Regions from separate parts of the Atribacter laminatus genome, predicted to be linked through region 2. Evidence: riboswitches for the same ligand, from Rfam matches in the RefSeq annotation. Region 2 holds a riboswitch; each other region holds the start of a gene.
The links. Region 2 has a riboswitch for cyclic di-GMP ahead of RT761_RS08795 (phosphomannose isomerase type II C-terminal cupin domain). Riboswitches for the same ligand answer to the same signal wherever they lie in the genome.

Region 1 (3,185 bases), 990 kb from region 2:
TGAAGAAATTGTCGTGCTTCCATTGGCAATGGCATCCATGACGCTTCCATCATTAGTATGACCAGCAAAACCGACTACATGCCCTAACTCATGAAGATAGAGCTCATATTTCGGCTTGATTGGATATCCGTACCAATTTCCTTCAGGAAGGATTCGAACCTCTGCTTTAATGAGCTGATAATTTGACCACCAAACCGTGGCATAACCCCAAACCCCATTTCCCTGAGAGGTGATTGATGCGGCATCATAAAAAATGGTTATTGGACTGGTACTATCGGTTGATAACTGGAAGGTGGTAGTTCCTCCAATGATTGAGTTCCACTGGTTTAAAACATCCTGTACATTGATTCCAGGGTAATTGGTGGAATCCTTAACCTTAATGATCCCATCCCTCCACCGTACCACATTATTCTTTCCATAGCTATACTGGGAAATGAGTTGGTAATTAATAGGTGAGCTTGGTGTTGGTGATGAACCTGCTAATGGCGTCGGTGTCGGTGTTGGATTTAAAGCACCATTCTGTACCACTACCTGATTACTGGTTGCTAATTTGGTATAACTCCCATTTCTAAAAAGCCGGAATTCATACTGACCGATAGTATTTGGAGCCTTGAAAATTAACGAACCATTTTTTTGCCCTCTTAAATATTGATAGCTGATTCGGGAATAATTATTTGAACCAACTTTAAAAAGACCGATCCAATCCCGGTAATACCCTGGTGCTCCAGTAAAATTGACAGTAATATTTCCTCCCGGGACTATAACACTTGGGCTTGCTGAAAGTGGTGAATTATTGTTTGTACTAGGAGGTGTTGGAGTCGGTGTTGGTGTTGGTGATGAACCTGCTAATGGCGTCGGTGTCGGTGTTGGATTTAAAGCACCATTCTGTACCACTACCTGATTACTGGTTGCTAATTTGGTATAACTCCCATTTCTAAAAAGCCGGAATTCATACTGACCGATAGTATTTGGAGCCTTGAAAATTAACGAACCATTTTTTTGCCCTCTTAAATATTGATAGCTGATTCGGGAATAATTATTTGAACCAACTTTAAAAAGACCGATCCAATCCCGGTAATACCCTGGTGCTCCAGTAAAATTGACAGTAATATTTCCTCCCGGGACTATAACACTTGGGCTTGCTGAAAGTGAAGTTCCGGCGATTTCAATAACAGAAACGCCTGAAGCATCGTTAAGTTCTTTTTCAACTGAAGGTGTCATGGGTACATTAGTACAACCGGAAATGAAAGTAATGAGGAGAAGTCCGAGGATGGCGATAAAAAATACTTTATTGCGCTTCACTACTTATTCCTCCTTCAGGACTTTCTCCGAAGAAAAGAGGTTTTAAGAGTGACGCACCCTTTTGAGTTTAAACTCAAAAAAGACTTGGCAACCCGACTACCATTGCGTATTTGACGCAGTAGGTTCGTAGCTTTGCGCCCTCACCTTTCGGAGAGTTTGCCCTTTCATTCTAAAAGTTCATTTTTACTTACTCAATTTATCGGATAAAAAAGAAGTAACTTTAGTGGATTTATTCCAATTTGATCTTGATATTTATTTTTAAAAAAGGAGATATTTACTCTGTAAATGTAGTGAGAAGTAAGTGGTGAGTAGTGAGTTGTAAAAAATTATTACCTTCATCCTGACCTTCTTCCATCAAGGGAGAAGGGACTCTGACTCGTCATTGCGAGGAACGTAGTGACGTGGCAATCTCATGAGCTTAATCTTTTTATTCCTCTCCCTTTGGCTAAAGAGAGATTAAGAGGGATTCGATTGGTTCTCAAAAAACTCAAATCCCCCTAACCCCCTTTTCTAAAGGGGGAGATTGATTTCTGAATAGTTATTTTCATCCTCATTTGGTGCAGCTAGGTAGCATGAACGTCTATCTTTTAAACCTCAAAATAAAATATTGACGAAAAACTTCAAAATAGAATTCTTTAATACAGTATAATTGGTATAAAAAAATAAGAATAAGGGTTCTTTGCATGGAAATAATTCGTGAAACCTATACCACCTTTTCGGAAAATGCCGAATTCTTAAAAAAGATCTTTCCACAAGATGATGAAAAATACTATTATGACTTCCTTAAATATGACCCATTTTTCCACCCCAATAATATTTATTCAATCAAAAATAGAAATCAAACTATTGCAACCCTTTGGTGCCTTCCTCGTCTCTTTATAGACAGTAAAAGAACGATTCTTGCGGCTGGGATTGCTAACGTTGCGACTAATCCAAGTTTTCGAGGACAGGGATTGGCTGGTCAACTGATGGAAAAGGCTTTAAAAAAAGCCGAAGTCCAAAATTTCGAATTCATTATTTTAGTAACCAAGATTCCTGAATATTATAAAAGATGGGGATTTCAAAAGATAGGTAAATATGAGGGAGTTATTGAGCCTTCAACCACTGGCAAATACCCTATTACTTGCCAGAATATACCTTATGAAAACATACTCGATTTATATATATCTTTCTACCAGGATTTTCAGGCTATTGCTCCCCTCCGTAACTTGGCTTATATGAAGGGTATGAAGGAATGGAACCAGTGGAGTTCGATGTTTAATTATAATGGGAAAAAAGCGGATTGGTTTCTCTTGAGGAATGAAATTGGTCAATCGGCGATTTTCTATGGATTGGATAGAGAGGAAAATTTTAAGGTTTTTGAAATAATTTGGGATAAAAATATTGATAAAAAAGACTTGTTAGCGCTTCTCCATAATTGGGCTTATCAACTCGGAAAAAATATTCATCTCGATTTGCCTTTGCCGGTGATTAATTATTTAAGGTTGGAAGCCAACAAGGATGATAAAGATACTGTGATGGTTAAACCTTACGAGGATATTGATATAAATCGTCTCTATCTTCCCGTTCCAGATTATTTTTAAGAATAAGCAATATAAAATTACTTAAATACATATGAATGAAGAAAGGAAGAACAAGTAAAAAATGAAATTTAACGACCTATTGCGGCGTACCAAATCAAATTTGGAGAATTTAGGATGGAGACTGCTTACTCCCTTTCTTCAGCTTTATTTTAATGAAAAACATTTCGAAGAACTTTATAAAAAGAAACCAGATCCATGGAATTATGAAAACTACGAATTTGAAAAAGAAAAATACCAAAAAACCCTTGAGTTAATTCCCAGTGATGTCCAAACGATTTGGGAAGTAGGATGTAGCGAAGG
Region 2 (3,185 bases):
TATCAATCCTCCACCTTGGTTAGAAGAAGAAAACCCAGATTGGAGTGGAAATTATAAAATTCGTTACTGGGATAAAAATTGGCAGCAAATAATTTTTGGAAATCCAGATGCTTATCTTGATAAAATACTCAAAGCTGGTTTTGATGGAGTTTACTTAGATTTGATTGATTCTTTTGAATATTTCGAGGAACTTCAATAAATAGAATTGATTGGAAATATCAATCCAATAAGTATAATCATCTATGTTAACGATAACCTTCTCACCTTTTATTATAAAACTGTCATTCTTATCGACACTTGAGTCAACCTTAAATTGCTCCGGTTCACAATAACAGGTTCCTATTTGCAAATAATTATGTTCACAGCTGGGTTCATTTCTTTCTCCTTTAATAAATTTGTGATAACATCCCGAAATGGAGCTTATTTGTTACAAGGAGATGAAGCGTGGATAAAACTTATTACGATTTACTGGAACTCTTCTCAGAAAATGGTTGTCCAATTTGCAGTTATAAAAAAACTTTTGAAGAACAATCTTTAGATGGATTATTCTATGAATTTGTCACCGATCCAGAGATCCGTCAAAAACTCCGCGATCAAGGAGGTTTTTGTCAGGATCATTTACGAAGGGTTTTCGATACTCGACCATCAATTTTGGGTATGAGTATTGTCTATGAGGATTTGCTCAATACCTATTTAAAAAATGAAAACCATCCCACCCTAAAAAATTGTCCACTCTGCAATCTTTGGAAAGATAAAATCCATCATCTTGAAAATATTCTTCAAAAGCATTGGAAGGATTTTAAAAATGTCTGGGGAAAATATACCTTCGTTTGTATCATTCACCAAAATGAATTACAACTTACTCCTTCAATTTCATCGGAACTTAGGGAACAGACTCTTAAAAGTCTAAAAAATATAGACGAAAATCTTAAATCCTTCATTCAAAAATTTGATTATCAAGCAAATAAAGATACCATCTCAATTGAAGAAAGCAATTCCTGGCAAGAGGTTTTAGAATTTTTTGCCAGTCAGCGATTAAGAAAATCTCATCGTATACATAGTAGAAAGTAGTTTTTTATAGATGTATCGATGCGCTCCTCACTTTGACGCTTTTAGATAAGTATTTTATCCTCATCTGCTACCATCAAGTAGCATGGCTATTTATTCGATAAATTTTCTGATTCAAATAGTATATTTATTTTTTGTCTAACTTATTAAATATATTAATTCTATTCTAAAGGAAATTTCTTTTTTGCCGATAATATATGAAAAAGTATGGGTACCTGAAAAGGCAAACTTTCCTAAAGGAAAAGGCGCAAAGCTAAGAGCCTAAAGCGTTTATATGCCATGGCAGTCGAGCCGCCAAAATCCACCTAAAAAACGAAATGATGACTTGTAAAATACGAACCATTTCCATAGGAAAGTTTTCCATAGGAGGATTTATAAAATGGCTCGTAAAGATAGTAAATCTCCAACTTCAAAGAGTGATATAAGCCAGCAATTTGACAAAAAAAGCTTAGATGAGGTTGAAACTGATCACTTTTTATCAAATGGCCTCTTTATACCTGAAAAAAAATCAACACCTTCTACTCCGATTTATCTAAAAGCAAACGAAAAAAGTAATTTATCAGTTTGTCTTGAAAATGAAGTAAACCTAAGAAATAAAAATGAATTTTCTGAAGATTCTGCACAAAAAGAACCGACTCAAATCGAAAAACCCTGGGGATATTATGCCATTATCGACCAGGGACCTCACTACAAGGTTAAAAAAATTGTTGTTTATCCTGGTTACCGTTTAAGCTTACAAATGCATTACCATCGCAATGAATACTGGTTGGTAGTCAAAGGAGTAGCATTGGTCACCGTTGGAGATCAAACCTTCATTTTAGATCCGAATCAGAGTACCTATATTCCCATGCAGACCTTCCACCGAATGGAAAATCGCGGCGATGAACTCCTGGAAATAATTGAAGTTCAAAACGGTAATTGTATCTCCGAAGAAGATATTGTTCGTATTGAAGACGATTTTAACCGAAGTGAAATAATTTAGCTTTAAACCAATAAAAAAAGTTAGGTAAGATGCTTGAACTGGTCGTTGTTTTTAAGTTCCTGTATTAACTCTTTGATTTTTTGATCAAGACTTTTGTGCATCACCAAAACAGCAGAATCCGATTCAACAATAATCAAATCATTAACTCCAAAGGTTATAATTGGTTTTTGGGAATAGATAATATTATTTTGACTCTGTAATCCATAATAGGAACCAATGGATAAATTTTTTGATTTATCCTGAGAAAATACTTTTTCCAGTGCCGACCAAGATCCAATGTCGTTCCATTGGAAAGTAGCTGGGATTACCAACACTCTCTCTGATTTCTCCATAATACCGTAATCGATGGAAGTCGATGGAAGTGTATTGAATACCTGAGATTTCACGGTTTCTAACTCTGGCCTTCCCCAATAGTGTTGAATGGTGTTAAGTCCCTGAAAAAGACTGGGCATATGGGTTGTTATTTCTTCTAAAATGGTTTGAGCTTTCCAAATAAATATTCCACTGTTCCACAGATAGGTAGGATTGGAAAAATAGTAATTTGCTTTTTTAATATCCGGCTTCTCAATAAATCCAAGCACCTGACAGGCTTTTATATCTTGTTTGCAAAATTTTTCATCCCCATAATGGATATAACCATAACCAGTGTGGGCTTCAGTTGGTGTTATTCCTAAAGTAATCAGATAATCTTTCATCCCGACTTCACAACCAAAACGAACAACTTCACGAAATCTTTCTTCATCGAAAATCAGGTGATCAGATGGAATTACAATCATGACTTCATTGGGGTTCTTACGAGCTATTGTGAGTGCACCTAACCCAATACAGGGAGCAGTATTTCTCCCAACTGGTTCAAGGATGATATTTTTTTCTAATAAATAAGGAACTTCCTTTAAGATTTCGGATTTAAAATTTTCCTGGGTTACCACATAAATACCGTCTTCTCCCACCAAAGGAAGAACTCGGTCAACAGTCATTTGAAAAAATGTTTTGTCCATTAACGCTGTAAATTGTTTTGGTTTTTTTGAGGTACTTAACGGCCAGAGACGCTCACCTTTCCCACCAGCCATTATAAGGGCAATCGGCATAATCATCATCTCCATTTACCATCATGAAAGAATAATCATATTATATC
Region 3 (3,185 bases), 360 kb from region 2:
TGGCCACCACCGATACAGCCACTGACTAAAGACGCTAACACAATTGTTGTTAAGACCAAAAACCATAGTTTTTTTCTATTCACGAATAATCCCTCCTCTCGGGATAATTAGATTTCTTGGTATAGATTAGTTGAGGAGAGATGAATCGGATATAGGAAATCATGCCTATTTTTACCAACCAGTGGTACTATTTTTATAAACTACAATGGCAATATTCCCTTGAATTCTACAAACCTTCATGCTGCTTAGCAGCACTAGATGAAGATGAAAACACCTATTCAGAAATGAATCTCCTTCTTTAGCAAAGGGGATTAGGGGGGTTTGAAAGTACTGGAAAAAAAAACAATCCTTCTCAAGCTCCCTTTATCTAAAAGGAGAGGAATAAAAAAAATTAAACTCATAAGATTGCCACGACCTCAAAAAACGAGGTCTCGCAATGACGAGTCAGAGTTCCTTCTCCCTTGATGGGGGAAGGGAAGGATGAGGATCAAAGTTCAGATTCATATTCAGGTTTGGAATTTTTAAATAAAAGCTCGACGTGGTATACAATTTCCCCCCTCACCTTAATTCTCTCCCACCAGGGGAGAGGGAAAAAAAGAAAAAACGGGGAAGGTTTAGATGGGGGAGAAAACAAAGATTCGACATGCCATGGCATGTCGCTACATTAAATGGAAAACGGGCGCAATGAATTGCACCCCTACAACTTTTAAATCTTTTGTAGGGGCTTGATTTATCATGCCCGTGTATTTTCAATAGATAACCTGTTGCATCTTAAAAAAAATGGAAGAAAATCTGGCAGGAGTGAGTAAGTAATTGTTCAACAAAGGCTAAAAAAAACAAAAGGCGATGGTCTAAAAGCCATCGCCTTGGTAAATTTGAAGATAGAAAACCGCAGGTCAATTCAAAATAAAAGCGTAAATATAACTAAGAAGTTAAAAATCAATCTATGATTTAATTAATCCAATGCCACATACCAATTGCCTTGTGCGCCCCAAGCTGAAAGGAATTGATTAATGGTATAGGAATTGTTGGCACCATTAACCTTACCCGGATCGTTGACATATACATTGGCGGAGTCGATTCCGATTACTAACATAGCATGTTTGGCGCCACCATTCGGATTCATATTAGAATATACTGCAGCTAAAAATGGTTTCCCTTCTGAAAGCATATTCCGAGCTCTTTCTAAATTACCCATACCAACCTTGGTTGGGACTCCTTCACTTTCTAACCAAGCACGGATCTGAAAACTGTTTGTCCAGTCACCATTATAATTGTTAATCGGAAGGCCGTATCGATCATTCAACCAATCATCCGCTTGAATGATGTGATCTGGAAGTGGTTCTATTCCATAATAGTAAGCTCTCATCATGACTGCGACGGTATGACCACAATTTCGAGTATTTGACCAGGTTCCAGGAGGAACTTGCGGAAGGAAAGGAACGTCAAGTAGGATTTTAGTATCAGAGCGTTCAATAAATTTATCTAAACTATCTAAAGAAATCACATTGGTTATCGCGTTATTATTACCAAAATCGGTTTCCGGAGTGTTTACGAAGTTGGTACAACCAGAGATAAACACCATCAGGAGAAGCCCGAAGATGATGAGTGGCAGTAACTGTTTGTGCTTCAACTCTCATGCCTCCTTCAGAGTTTTCTCCGAAATCATTTTTGAGAGTGACGCACATTTTAACAGATCAACTCGATGCCGATCCGGCAACCCGACTGCCGTAGCACTTTCGTGCTTTAGGTTCGTGGTTTTGCGTCCTCCCCTTTCGGAGAGTTTGCCTTTAATATATATATCTAATATATATTTCCAGTCCTTTATTAATTATCGGAACAATATCAAAATACTTTAGGATTTTTTAAAAAAAGTTTTCCTCTAAATTTTAAAAAGGTTTACAAAAAAGTAAGTGCTCAGGATTCCGATAAAACAAAATCATGACTTTTCATTGTATTTTATATACAGGAAAGAGAATGAGCAAAAAAAGAAGATAAAACTAACTTGTTAGAAAGCAGGGAGAAGATAGAATATATAACTCAAGAATTAACAAACGATTCAGTGGCTTTTCGTATAAGTTGATACAGACGGTCGAGACCTTCTCCTTTGACAAGATAGGCAAATGCTCCTGCTCTGGCCGCCCGTTCTTTATGCTCCTCGTACATAGTAAGCATGATAACTGGAATGTCAAAGCTTGATTTTATTTTTTGAAGCAAAGTAATCCCATCGCCATCGGGGAGTCGCATATCAAGAATGATTACATCGGGCTTAACCGCTTCAATTCTTTCTAACACCCCCTGAATCCGATCATGGGTTCCCGCAACATCCATATCGATCTGACGGTTGAGGAGGAACACCAAACTTTCAAGAAAAAAACGGTTATCGTCAACAACAAATATTTTTTTGGTGGTTGTTTTTGTTTTTGTTGTAATCAGTTGAATCTCCTCCTGTCATAATCGTCACTATCGAAATTATAGGAAAAAAAAATTTAAACTTATATAGGTCATTAATCCCATTTTCATAGCTAAAAGTACTAATTAGATGTTGGAATAAAAATTGGGTTTGAATTTTTTTACTGGATTTGTTACCCTATGAGGAACTTTATTATAAAAAGAATATTAGTAAATAGGGATGCAATATGAAAAAATATTTGACTCATCATATAATCGTTCTTTTATTTCTTGTTATTACCGTTTCTTTGCCAGGGTTGACAGCTGAATCAAGATTGTCATGGAATGATTTCACTATTTCGTTAAAAAATATCCTTGGGCCTACAATCGTTATAAGCCAAAACCGCACTAACACTCAATTCGTTACTCGTCTCGATGCTGCTCGAACTATAATCGATGCTCTTTCATATAATGATTTATATGATTATTTTGATGCTGGGTCGATCCCTTTCCAGGATATTCAAAACCTCAATGAAGACGAAAAAAAGGTTGTTATTCTTTCCACTCAACTCAATCCACCCTTGTTTACCGGTGATGCTCAAGGTCTTTTCCGACCTAACGATCCACTCACACCCCAAGAATTCTCTTTTTTAAAGGAAAAATTAAAAGCCTATTCAAATGGGAATCTTTATTATGAATCTTCTAAAATCTTAGAACCAGGAATAATGCTCATGATTAAAAAGTGGGGATTTGGTGAACCAGTTGCTCTCCCTTCGGCATCTTCCTCAGAACCA

Region 1: another riboswitch for cyclic di-GMP. It lies ahead of RT761_RS04490 (hypothetical protein); the one in region 2 lies ahead of RT761_RS08795 (phosphomannose isomerase type II C-terminal cupin domain).
Region 3: another riboswitch for cyclic di-GMP. It lies ahead of RT761_RS07280 (C39 family peptidase); the one in region 2 lies ahead of RT761_RS08795 (phosphomannose isomerase type II C-terminal cupin domain).

What each region holds. Positions count from the first base shown of each region.
Region 1 covers NZ_CP065383.1:954,714-957,898, forward strand. The annotation lists gene RT761_RS04490 (hypothetical protein) at 1-1,302, opposite strand, end outside; cyclic di-GMP riboswitch class I at 1,386-1,473, opposite strand; gene RT761_RS04495 (GNAT family N-acetyltransferase) at 1,986-2,885, shown strand; gene RT761_RS04500 (class I SAM-dependent methyltransferase) at 2,947-3,185, shown strand, end outside.
Region 2 covers NZ_CP065383.1:1,945,948-1,949,132, reverse strand. The annotation lists gene RT761_RS08805 (endo alpha-1,4 polygalactosaminidase) at 1-199, shown strand, start outside; gene RT761_RS08800 (DUF6062 family protein) at 445-1,071, shown strand; cyclic di-GMP riboswitch class I at 1,281-1,367, shown strand; gene RT761_RS08795 (phosphomannose isomerase type II C-terminal cupin domain) at 1,448-2,050, shown strand; gene RT761_RS08790 (mannose-1-phosphate guanylyltransferase) at 2,071-3,138, opposite strand.
Region 3 covers NZ_CP065383.1:1,588,061-1,591,245, reverse strand. The annotation lists gene RT761_RS07285 (InlB B-repeat-containing protein) at 1-83, opposite strand, end outside; gene RT761_RS07280 (C39 family peptidase) at 956-1,633, opposite strand; cyclic di-GMP riboswitch class I at 1,713-1,799, opposite strand; gene RT761_RS07275 (response regulator) at 2,041-2,400, opposite strand; gene RT761_RS07270 (phosphodiester glycosidase family protein) at 2,640-3,185, shown strand, end outside.